DNA from 4 places in the Pseudomonas sp. MONT-RG-20F-20-E-7-02 genome. Region 4 is predicted to be linked to each of the others. Evidence: predicted binding sites of a transcription regulator. Region 4 holds the regulator's gene; each other region holds the start of a gene.
The links. Region 4 encodes FliA, which starts transcription of late flagellar genes. Its sites were predicted from a motif close to CTAAAGTTTNNNNNNNNNNNGCCGNTAA; they were not measured.
Positions count from the first base shown of each region.

Region 1 (2,200 bases), on a different contig from region 4:
TGGTCACCGCTTGCTGGTGAACCTGCTGCTGCACGTCGCCCAGCGGCGCTTGCAGGTACAGCGCGGTGAGGTATTGCCAGCGCTCGGTGTGCGGGCAGGTCCAGGATTCCTGGGCCGACATCGCCAGGCCGTTCGCCAGCAGCACGGTGTTGGCTGGTTGGTTGAGCCAGCGGCGCAGGTTGGGTTCGGCGTCGAGCAATTGCTGGTGGCGCAAGGCGTCGTCTTCGCGGGCGATGTGCAGCGCTTTTACCAGCAGGCGTTGTTCGGTCAGCAGCAGGTTGTAGCCCTGGGAGACCCAGATCGGCAGGTGCCAGGCTTCGGTCAAGCCGAGGCACAGGTCCAGCAGGCGCACACCGAACAATTCCTGCTCGACCTTGCGTGCCGGCTGGCCTTTGTGGATCACCCGCAATTCCCATTCTTCGAGGAGCTTGGGAAAGGCGACGGCCATCGGCCACAGTGGCGACAGAAACAGCAGGCTGCCCCAGTGAATGTCCTGCCACAACCGCGCGAGGCGGCTGGCGAACAAACCGTTGGCTTGCTGGGACGCGTGTTGGCTCACCAGCAGCAATTGGCGCAGGGCCACCGGGATGTCTTTTTCCGGCACCGAGGGCAGGCGCGCCAGCAACTCTTCGGCGCGTTTGAGGCCCAGGCGGTTCAGCGCCACTTCAAGGTTTTCCGCCGGTTCGGCCATGCTGCCGTGGGTGTGGCTGTTGGCCTCACGCATCACGCTGAGCACCAGCGCCGGGCTGTTTTGCATCAGCTCGGCAATATCTCGCAATGAACTGCGGCTATCGCGAATGGCTTTGCACACACGCTCGTGGCTGGCCTGGGGAACGGGCAGCAGCACCTCGTCCAGGCGCTTGATCCAAGCGGCGAGTGTGGTGGGTTTTGTCGTTGGAACTGTCGTTTCATTAGCCATGATTGGGGCGCGATCATCACTTGCATTCAACACGCCCGGAACGGGCCGAATTGGCTTTTCGCCTTAACGGGCTATAGTCTGGCGCAGTTTTGCCGATAAGTAGAACAAGAGTTTTCAGCTTCACCCAATATGTCCATGAACCCGACGGCGCAAGTACCAATCTCCTATGGCTAAAATTATCGGCATCATCGTCGTCATCGCAAGTGTGCTCGGTGGGTACGTCCTGTCCCACGGTAAAATTGCTGCGCTGATCCAGCCCTTCGAAGTGCTGATTATCGGCGGTGCCGCGTTTGGCGCATTCCTGCAGGCCAACCCCGGCTACATGACCATGCACGTGATCAAGAAGTCGCTGGGCATGTTCAGCTCGCGCTTCTCCCACACCTTCTATTTGGAAGTGCTGGGGCTGATCTACGAGATCCTCAACAAGAGCCGCCGCGAAGGCATGATGGCCATCGAAGGCGACATCGAAGACGCCGCCGCCAGCCCGATTTTCGCCAAGTACCCGGCAGTGCTCAAAGATGAGCGCATGACCGCCTACATCTGTGATTACCTGCGCATCATGTCCTCCGGCAACATGGCGCCGCACGAGCTGGAAGGCTTGTTCGACATGGAGTTGTTCAGCCTTAAAGAAGAGCTGGAACACCCATCCCACGCCGTGACCGGCGTTGCCGACGGCATGCCCGGTTTCGGTATCGTTGCGGCGGTACTCGGTATCGTGGTGACCATGGCGTCCCTGGGTGAGGGCGACCAGAAGGCCATCGGCATGCACGTGGGTGCGGCACTGGTAGGTACCTTCTTCGGTATTCTCGCCGCCTACGGTTTCTTCGGGCCGCTGGCGACTTCCCTGGCCCACGATGCCAAGGAAGAAGTGAATTTGTACGAAGCGATCAAGGCGTGCCTGGTGGCTTCGGCATCCGGCATGCCGCCGTCGCTGGCGGTGGAGTTCGGGCGCAAGGTGCTGTACCCGAAACATCGCCCGAGTTTTGCCGAGCTGGAACAAGCGGTTCGCGGTCGCTAAGTCATGGAAAACAACCAGCCGATAATCATCAAGCGCGTCAAGCGCTTCGCTGCGGGGCACCATGGCGGCGCCTGGAAAATCGCCTTCGCCGACTTTGCGACGGCGATGATGGCGTTCTTCCTGGTGCTGTGGCTGATGTCTACCGCCACGCCCGAACAGAAGATCGCCATCGCCGGTTACTTCAAAGACCCGATTGGCTTCTCGGAAAGCGGCACCCCGTTTGTGATCGACCTGGGCGGCTCGCCGCAACTGGCGCCTGAGCG
Region 1 covers NZ_JAKNQN010000005.1:432,915-435,114, forward strand. Annotated here, with positions in the region: gene L8I05_RS17585 (HDOD domain-containing protein) at 1-919, opposite strand, end outside; gene motA (flagellar motor stator protein MotA) at 1,086-1,937, shown strand; gene motB (flagellar motor protein MotB) at 1,941-2,200, shown strand, end outside.
Region 1: motA (flagellar motor stator protein MotA) is a predicted target of FliA. The motif match lies at 991-1,018, and genes of this name have one in related genera.

Region 2 (2,200 bases), on a different contig from region 4:
CGGCCGGTGTGGAGATGATGACCGACATCACCAGTTACCTCGACTTCGTGATGACGCTGTTCTTCGCCTTTGGTGTGGCCTTCGAAATCCCGGTGGCCGTGGTGCTGCTGGTGTGGATCGGCGTGGTCGACGTCAAATACCTGAAGAAAGTACGCCCGTACGTGATCATCGGCTGCTTTGTGGTCGGCATGATCCTGACGCCGCCGGACATTTTCTCGCAGACCCTGTTGGCCGTGCCGATGTGGATGTTGTTCGAGATCGGCATTCTGTTCGGCAGCCTGATCAGCAAGCGTGGCGATCACCCGGATGACCAACCCGTCGACGACGACCAGCCGCCAGCGACCCAGCCGTGAACCTGCTGCTGCTTGAAGAGGCCGACTTTATCGCGGCCGACCGGGCGATCCTGCGTGATCGGCGCCTGGTGCACATGCAGGACGTCCACCGCGCAACGGTGGGCGACAACCTGCGGGTTGGCCGCATTGGCGGGCTGATGGGCAATGCACAAGTGCTGCGCCTGGAGGCCAGCGAAGCCGAGCTGCAAGTCAGCTTCGACCTGCCGCCGCCGGCCAAACTGCCGCTGACATTGCTGCTGGCCCTGCCGCGCCCGAAGATGCTGCGCCGAGTGCTGCAAACCGTGGCGTCGATGGGCGTGCCGAAGGTGGTATTGGTCAACAGCTATCGGGTGGAAAAGAGCTTCTGGCAAACCCCGTTTCTGGAGCCTGAGGCGATCCGCGAGCAGCTTATCCTCGGCCTTGAGCAGGCCCGCGATACGGTGCTGCCCGAGATCATCATCGAAAAACGCTTCAAGCCGTTCGTTGAAGATCGCCTGCCAGCCATGACCGCAGGCACCCTCGGCCTGATCGGCCACCCTGGCGATTACCCGGCCTGCCCGCGCGGGCTGGATACGCCGGTAACCCTGGCCATCGGCCCGGAAGGTGGCTGGATCCCCTACGAAGTGGACCTGCTGACCAAGGCCGGCTTGCAACCCGTGCAGCTCGGCGCACGCATCCTGCGCGTCGAAACCGCCGTGACCGCCCTGCTCGCCCGCTTGTTCTGACCCTGACCTACCTGGGAGCGGGCTCTCTGTGGCGAGCGGGCTTGCCCCGCGTTGGGCTGCGCAGCAGCCCCAATAAGATCAACGCAGTGTGTCAGGCAAACCGAGTTGGCAGGTTTAGGGCCGCTTCGCGCCCCAACGCGGGGCAAGCCCGCTCGCCACAGTAAGCCAGCTCCCACAGAGAGGATCAGTGCCGCTACAGAAACTTCCTACGCGGCCGATAGCCTCTGAATAAGTCCAAGCCTTGTTCAAAGGGAGTTCGCAGCATGTATCGTTGGTTAGCCGAAAAACTGGGGAATGTGAGCGTCAACCGCAAGCTGAGCATTGGCTTTGGCTTGGTGTTGATCCTGACGCTGTTGATCACGTTCACCGGTTGGACCGGCTTGGGCGATGTGATCAGTCGCGGTGACAAGCTGGGCTTTATCTCCAGCCTCAACGGCCTGACCAAAGACCTGCGCCTGGCGCGCCTGGACTTTGAAATGCGGCGCGGCGAACAAGGCACGGATGCGGTCAACGGCCTGATCACCAAACTGGACAGTGGCCTGAAAACCGCCGAGACCCTGATCGAGCAACCCAACGACAACGCCCTGGTCGAGCAACAGCTCGAGGCTTTAGGCCAATACAAGAAGGCCTTTGCCGCCATGGTCCAGGCCGGCCTCAAGCGTGAAGGCGCACGCAGTAAGCTCGGCGACACCGCCGACAACGCCGTCGCCAAAACCAATGAAGTCGAAAAAGCCTTGCTGCAAGGTGACAGCGTCACCCAGTTCAACAGCGTGGTCGACCTGAGCAAGCTGATCCAGCAATCGCGCTTCCAGGTGCGCGGCTACACCTACAGCGGCAAGACCGAAGCCGAGCAACCTGCGCTGGATGCCATCGACAATGCGCTGAAGAAAATAACCGAACTCCAAGGCCAACTGCCTGAGCAGTACCACGCCAACCTGCAAGAAGCCGGCGTGTCGCTGCAGGCCTACCGCGCCGCCGTCAGCCAGTACCGCGACTCCCAGGTCGCCAGCGCTGCGGCCCTGAAAATCATGACCGAGCAAGGCGACATCCTGCTCGGCCACAGCGAAAAACTCACCACCTCGCAGACCGCCGTGCGCGATGCCGATGCGGCGCAAGCCAAGCAGCTGTTGTTGCTGGCCACCG
Region 2 covers NZ_JAKNQN010000005.1:277,298-279,497, reverse strand. Annotated here, with positions in the region: gene tatC (twin-arginine translocase subunit TatC) at 1-353, shown strand, start outside; gene L8I05_RS16955 (16S rRNA (uracil(1498)-N(3))-methyltransferase) at 350-1,057, shown strand; gene L8I05_RS16950 (methyl-accepting chemotaxis protein) at 1,321-2,200, shown strand, end outside.
Region 2: L8I05_RS16950 (methyl-accepting chemotaxis protein) is a predicted target of FliA. The motif match lies at 1,251-1,278, and genes of this name have one in related genera.

Region 3 (2,200 bases), on a different contig from region 4:
ATGCTAGGGTTAGGCATCGCTCTGTAGGAATGCCATCCATGTCACGTCGTCTCCCGCCGCTGTATGCCTTGCGCGCATTCGAGGCGGCTTCGCGGCACAACTCCTTTACGCGTGCGGCTGAGGAGCTGTCGATTACGCAAAGTGCCGTCAGCCGGCACATTCGTACACTCGAAGAGCATTTCGCCTGCCGCCTGTTCCAGCGCAGCGGCCGCAACCTGCAACTCACCGAAGCGGCGCGCCTGCTACTGCCCGGCGTGCGCGAGGGTTTCGCCGCGCTTGAGCGGGCCTGCCATACCCTGAACGCCGAAGACGACATCCTGCGCATGAAGGCGCCGTCCACCTTGACCATGCGCTGGTTGCTGGCGCGGCTCAGCCGCTTCCGGGCGTTGCAGCCGGGTAACGAAGTGCAGCTGACCAGTGCATGGATGAGCGTGGATGAAGTCGACTTCAATCAGGAGCCGTTCGATTGCGCGGTGTTGTTGAGTTACGGGCATTTCCCGGCGGACTGGGAAGCCAGCTACCTGTTCCCCGAATTGCTGATCCCGGTGGGTGCGCCGAACCTGCTGGAAGACGGGCCTTGGGACGTCACGCGGTTGGCGTCCGCCGAACTGCTGCACCCCACGCCCGACCGCCGCGACTGGCGCAATTGGCTGGAGCGCATGGGGTTGTCGTCCCAGGTGTCGCTCAAGGGCGGGCAGGTGTTCGATACGCTTGAACTGGGCATGATCGCCGCCGCGCGGGGTTATGGCGTGTCCATGGGCGACCTGCTGATGGTGGCCGAAGACGTGGCCCAAGGCCGACTGAGCCTGCCGTGGCCGACGGCGGTGGCCAGTGGGGAAAACTACTACCTGGTGTGGCCGAAAACCCGCCCCGGTGGCGAGCGTCTGCGCCGTTTGGCGGAGTTTCTCCAAGGTGAAGTCAAGGCCATGGAATTGCCCCAGGTCGAGCGCCTCGACTGAAGCGCGGCGCACCGTTTGTGCAATCGTTTGCGCGATACCCCTGTGAATCGCTCAAGTATTGCCCGCGCCCGCCGAATAAGGTGTGTTGGAACTATCGTGCGCCAACGTTTCCCACTAGATAATTTGCCGAGCAGCGCTATGAGATCAGGATGATCCTGGCCTCGGCCAGGAGCTGTTATGTCCCAACCTCGCGCTCGGATCGCCTCACAATTAGGTCTTGCACTCGCCGTTATTCTGGCTGTCGTCATCAGCGGCAGCACGGTTTTCGCCCTGCGTTCCCTCGACTCCGCCAACCTCGACACGCGCGAGGAACACCTGGCCAGCGAGGCGCGCTTGCTCGCCGACCAACTCAACACCTTCCACAGCACCTTGCGCGAAAGTACCCAGCGTTTGAGCGGGCTGTTTGAAAAACGCTTCGTCGCCGGGTTGAGTGTGCGTGCAGATCAACCGGTCGCCGTGGCCGGCGTGCAGACCCCGAGCCTGCTGCTGGGCAATGAGGTGCTGAACAACAACTTCGATGAAGTCGATGAGTTCAAGCAGATGTCCGGTGGCGTGGCCACGGTGTTTGTGCGCAGCGGCGAAGACTTCATCCGCATCAGCACCTCCCTGACCAAGCAGGACGGCAACCGCGCCATCGGCACGGTGCTCGATCACCAGCACCCGGCCTATCAGCGCCTGTTGGCCGGGCAGAATTACATCGGTCGGGCGGTGTTGTTCGATCGTTCCTACATGACCCAATACAGCCCGGTGCGTGATGCCAGCGGCAAAGTGATCGCCGTGTTGTTTATCGGCTTTGATTACACCGATGAGCAAAAAGCCCAGTTCGACAACCTCAAGCGCTTCCGTATTGGCCAGACCGGTTCCCTGGCGTTGCTGGATGAGCAGAAACACTGGCTGGTGCCACCCGCGGGTGTGCAGGCGTTGGATCAAGCGATTCCGGTGATGCTCGACCTGGCGAAGAAACCCGGCGAAGGCCGCTTCTGGAGCGACAAGAACGAAGACTTCTACAGCGTCTCGGTGCCGTTCGAAGGCGGCCCGTGGTCGGTGGTGGCGAGCATGCCGAAGTCCGAGATCCGAGCAGTCACCTGGGCTGTGGGGATTCGCCTGGTGATCGGCAGCATGCTGGCGATGTTGCTGGCGGTGGGCGCGGCGGTTTGGCTGCTGCGCAGCAAGTTGCAGCCGCTGAGCGACTTGGTGCGCCAGGCCGAAGCCTTGGGCGCGGGTGATTTGAGCGCGCGCTT
Region 3 covers NZ_JAKNQN010000004.1:381,807-384,006, forward strand. Annotated here, with positions in the region: gene L8I05_RS14660 (LysR substrate-binding domain-containing protein) at 39-959, shown strand; gene L8I05_RS14665 (methyl-accepting chemotaxis protein) at 1,137-2,200, shown strand, end outside.
Region 3: L8I05_RS14665 (methyl-accepting chemotaxis protein) is a predicted target of FliA. The motif match lies at 1,010-1,037, and genes of this name have one in related genera.

Region 4 (2,200 bases):
CCGCCGCCGGCATCGGCGAGTCCGTGGTCAGCTTCGTGCGCGCCGCGCAAGAGGTGCTGCTGGTGGTCTGCGACGAACCCACCTCGATCACCGACGCCTATGCCCTGATCAAACTGCTCAACCGTGACTACGGCATGAACCGCTTCCGCGTGCTGGCCAACATGGCCCAAAGCCCGCAGGAAGGGCGAAACCTGTTCGCCAAGTTGACCAAGGTCACGGATCGCTTCCTCGATGTCGCCTTACAATACGTTGGCGCAGTTCCTTATGACGAGTGTGTGCGCAAGGCTGTGCAAAAGCAGCGTGCAGTCTACGAAGCGTTCCCTCGTTCGAAGTGCGCACTGGCGTTCAAGGCTATTGCCCAGAAGGTCGATACTTGGCCGTTGCCCGCCAACCCTCGGGGGCATCTGGAGTTTTTCGTCGAGCGATTGGTGCATCAGACGAGCGCGGGACCTGTGCTATGACATCCAGCGGCTACAACCTTTACAAAAAGTCGGCACGTGACAGCCAGGGCGAACTGATCGAGCGCTATGCGCCCCTGGTCAAGCGCATTGCCTACCACCTGCTGGCACGCCTGCCCGCCAGCGTGCAGGTCGAAGACCTGATCCAGGCCGGCATGATCGGTTTGCTCGAAGTGTCGACCAAATACGACGCGAGCAAAGGGGCGAGTTTCGAGACGTATGCGGGCATCCGTATCCGTGGCGCGATGCTCGATGAGGTGCGTAAAGGGGATTGGGCGCCGCGCTCGGTACACCGCAACACGCGAATGGTCAGTGACGCAATTCGCGCAATTGAAGCAAAAACCGGTCGTGACGCTAAAGATCATGAAGTTGCGGCCGAACTCCAATTGAGTCTCGACGATTACTACGGGATTTTGAACGATACCTTGGGCAGCCGCCTGTTCAGTTTCGACGACCTGTTGCAGGACGGCGAACACGAAGGGCTGCACGAGGACGGCGCGAGTGCTCATCTCGAACCGTCGCGCGACCTGGAAGACGAACGTTTCCAGGGCGCATTGGCGGATGCGATTGCCAATTTGCCGGAGCGTGAGCGACTGGTGTTGGCGCTGTACTACGACGAAGAGCTGAACCTCAAGGAAATCGGTGAGGTCCTGGGGGTCAGCGAATCGCGTGTCAGCCAGTTGCACAGCCAGTGCGCAGCCCGCTTGCGGGGGCGATTGGGAGAGTGGCGCGCGCGCTGACAGGCAGTGTGGGGACACTGCAGACGCTACCGCGAAGGCTTCAAGCCTTCGCGGGTTCGTTCCGTGGTGCCCTGGGCAGTCCTTTTTGTGTAACGCCTGTTGATTGAAATGGCGCGTCCAGGTGCTGGGCGCGTTTAAGACTGCTTGGAGGTCGAATTGGACAAGAACATGAAAATCCTCATCGTTGATGACTTCTCAACGATGCGGCGGATCATAAAAAACCTGTTGCGTGACCTTGGGTTCACCAACACGGTCGAGGCGGATGACGGCATTACGGCGATTCCGATCCTCAACAGCGGGAGCATCGACTTTCTGGTAACCGACTGGAACATGCCGGGCATGACCGGCATCGACTTGCTGCGTCACGTGCGCGCCGATGAAAAACTGCGCAGCTTGCCTGTGTTGATGGTGACCGCCGAAGCCAAGCGTGAACAGATCATCGAAGCCGCCCAAGCCGGGGTTAACGGTTACGTGGTCAAACCATTCACTGCGCTGGCCTTGAAAGAGAAGATCGAAAAAATCTTCGAACGCATCGGTCATTGATGCTGCCACGGGGGAGCTATGGAGCATAAAGAAACGTCACAGGGCGATTTTGAGTCGACCCTGAAAAAGCATGCTCACCAGTTGGTCGACAGCCTTGAAAGAGGCCAGTTCGGCGACGCGGTGCAGTTAATCCATGAGCTCAACCAGACCCGTGACCGCGGCCTGTACCAGGAAGTGGGCAAGCTCACACGCGAGCTGCACAGTGCGATCGTCAATTTCCAGATTGACCCGCATATGCCCCAGGCCGAAGAGATTTCGCAAATCACCGATGCTACCGAACGCCTGTCCTACGTGGTCAGGCTGACTGAGGCAGCGGCCAACCGCACCATGGACCTGGTGGAAAACGCCACGCCCCTGGTCAACGGCATGGCCACCGAAGCGCAGGCCCTCAGCGTTGACTGGGGCCGCTTCATGCGTCGGGAAGTGGGTGCGGAAGAGTTTCGTGAATTGGCGCGTCGG
Region 4 covers NZ_JAKNQN010000001.1:422,345-424,544, forward strand. Annotated here, with positions in the region: gene fleN (flagellar synthesis regulator FleN) at 1-461, shown strand, start outside; gene fliA (RNA polymerase sigma factor FliA) at 458-1,198, shown strand; gene L8I05_RS01940 (chemotaxis response regulator CheY) at 1,367-1,741, shown strand; gene L8I05_RS01945 (protein phosphatase CheZ) at 1,760-2,200, shown strand, end outside.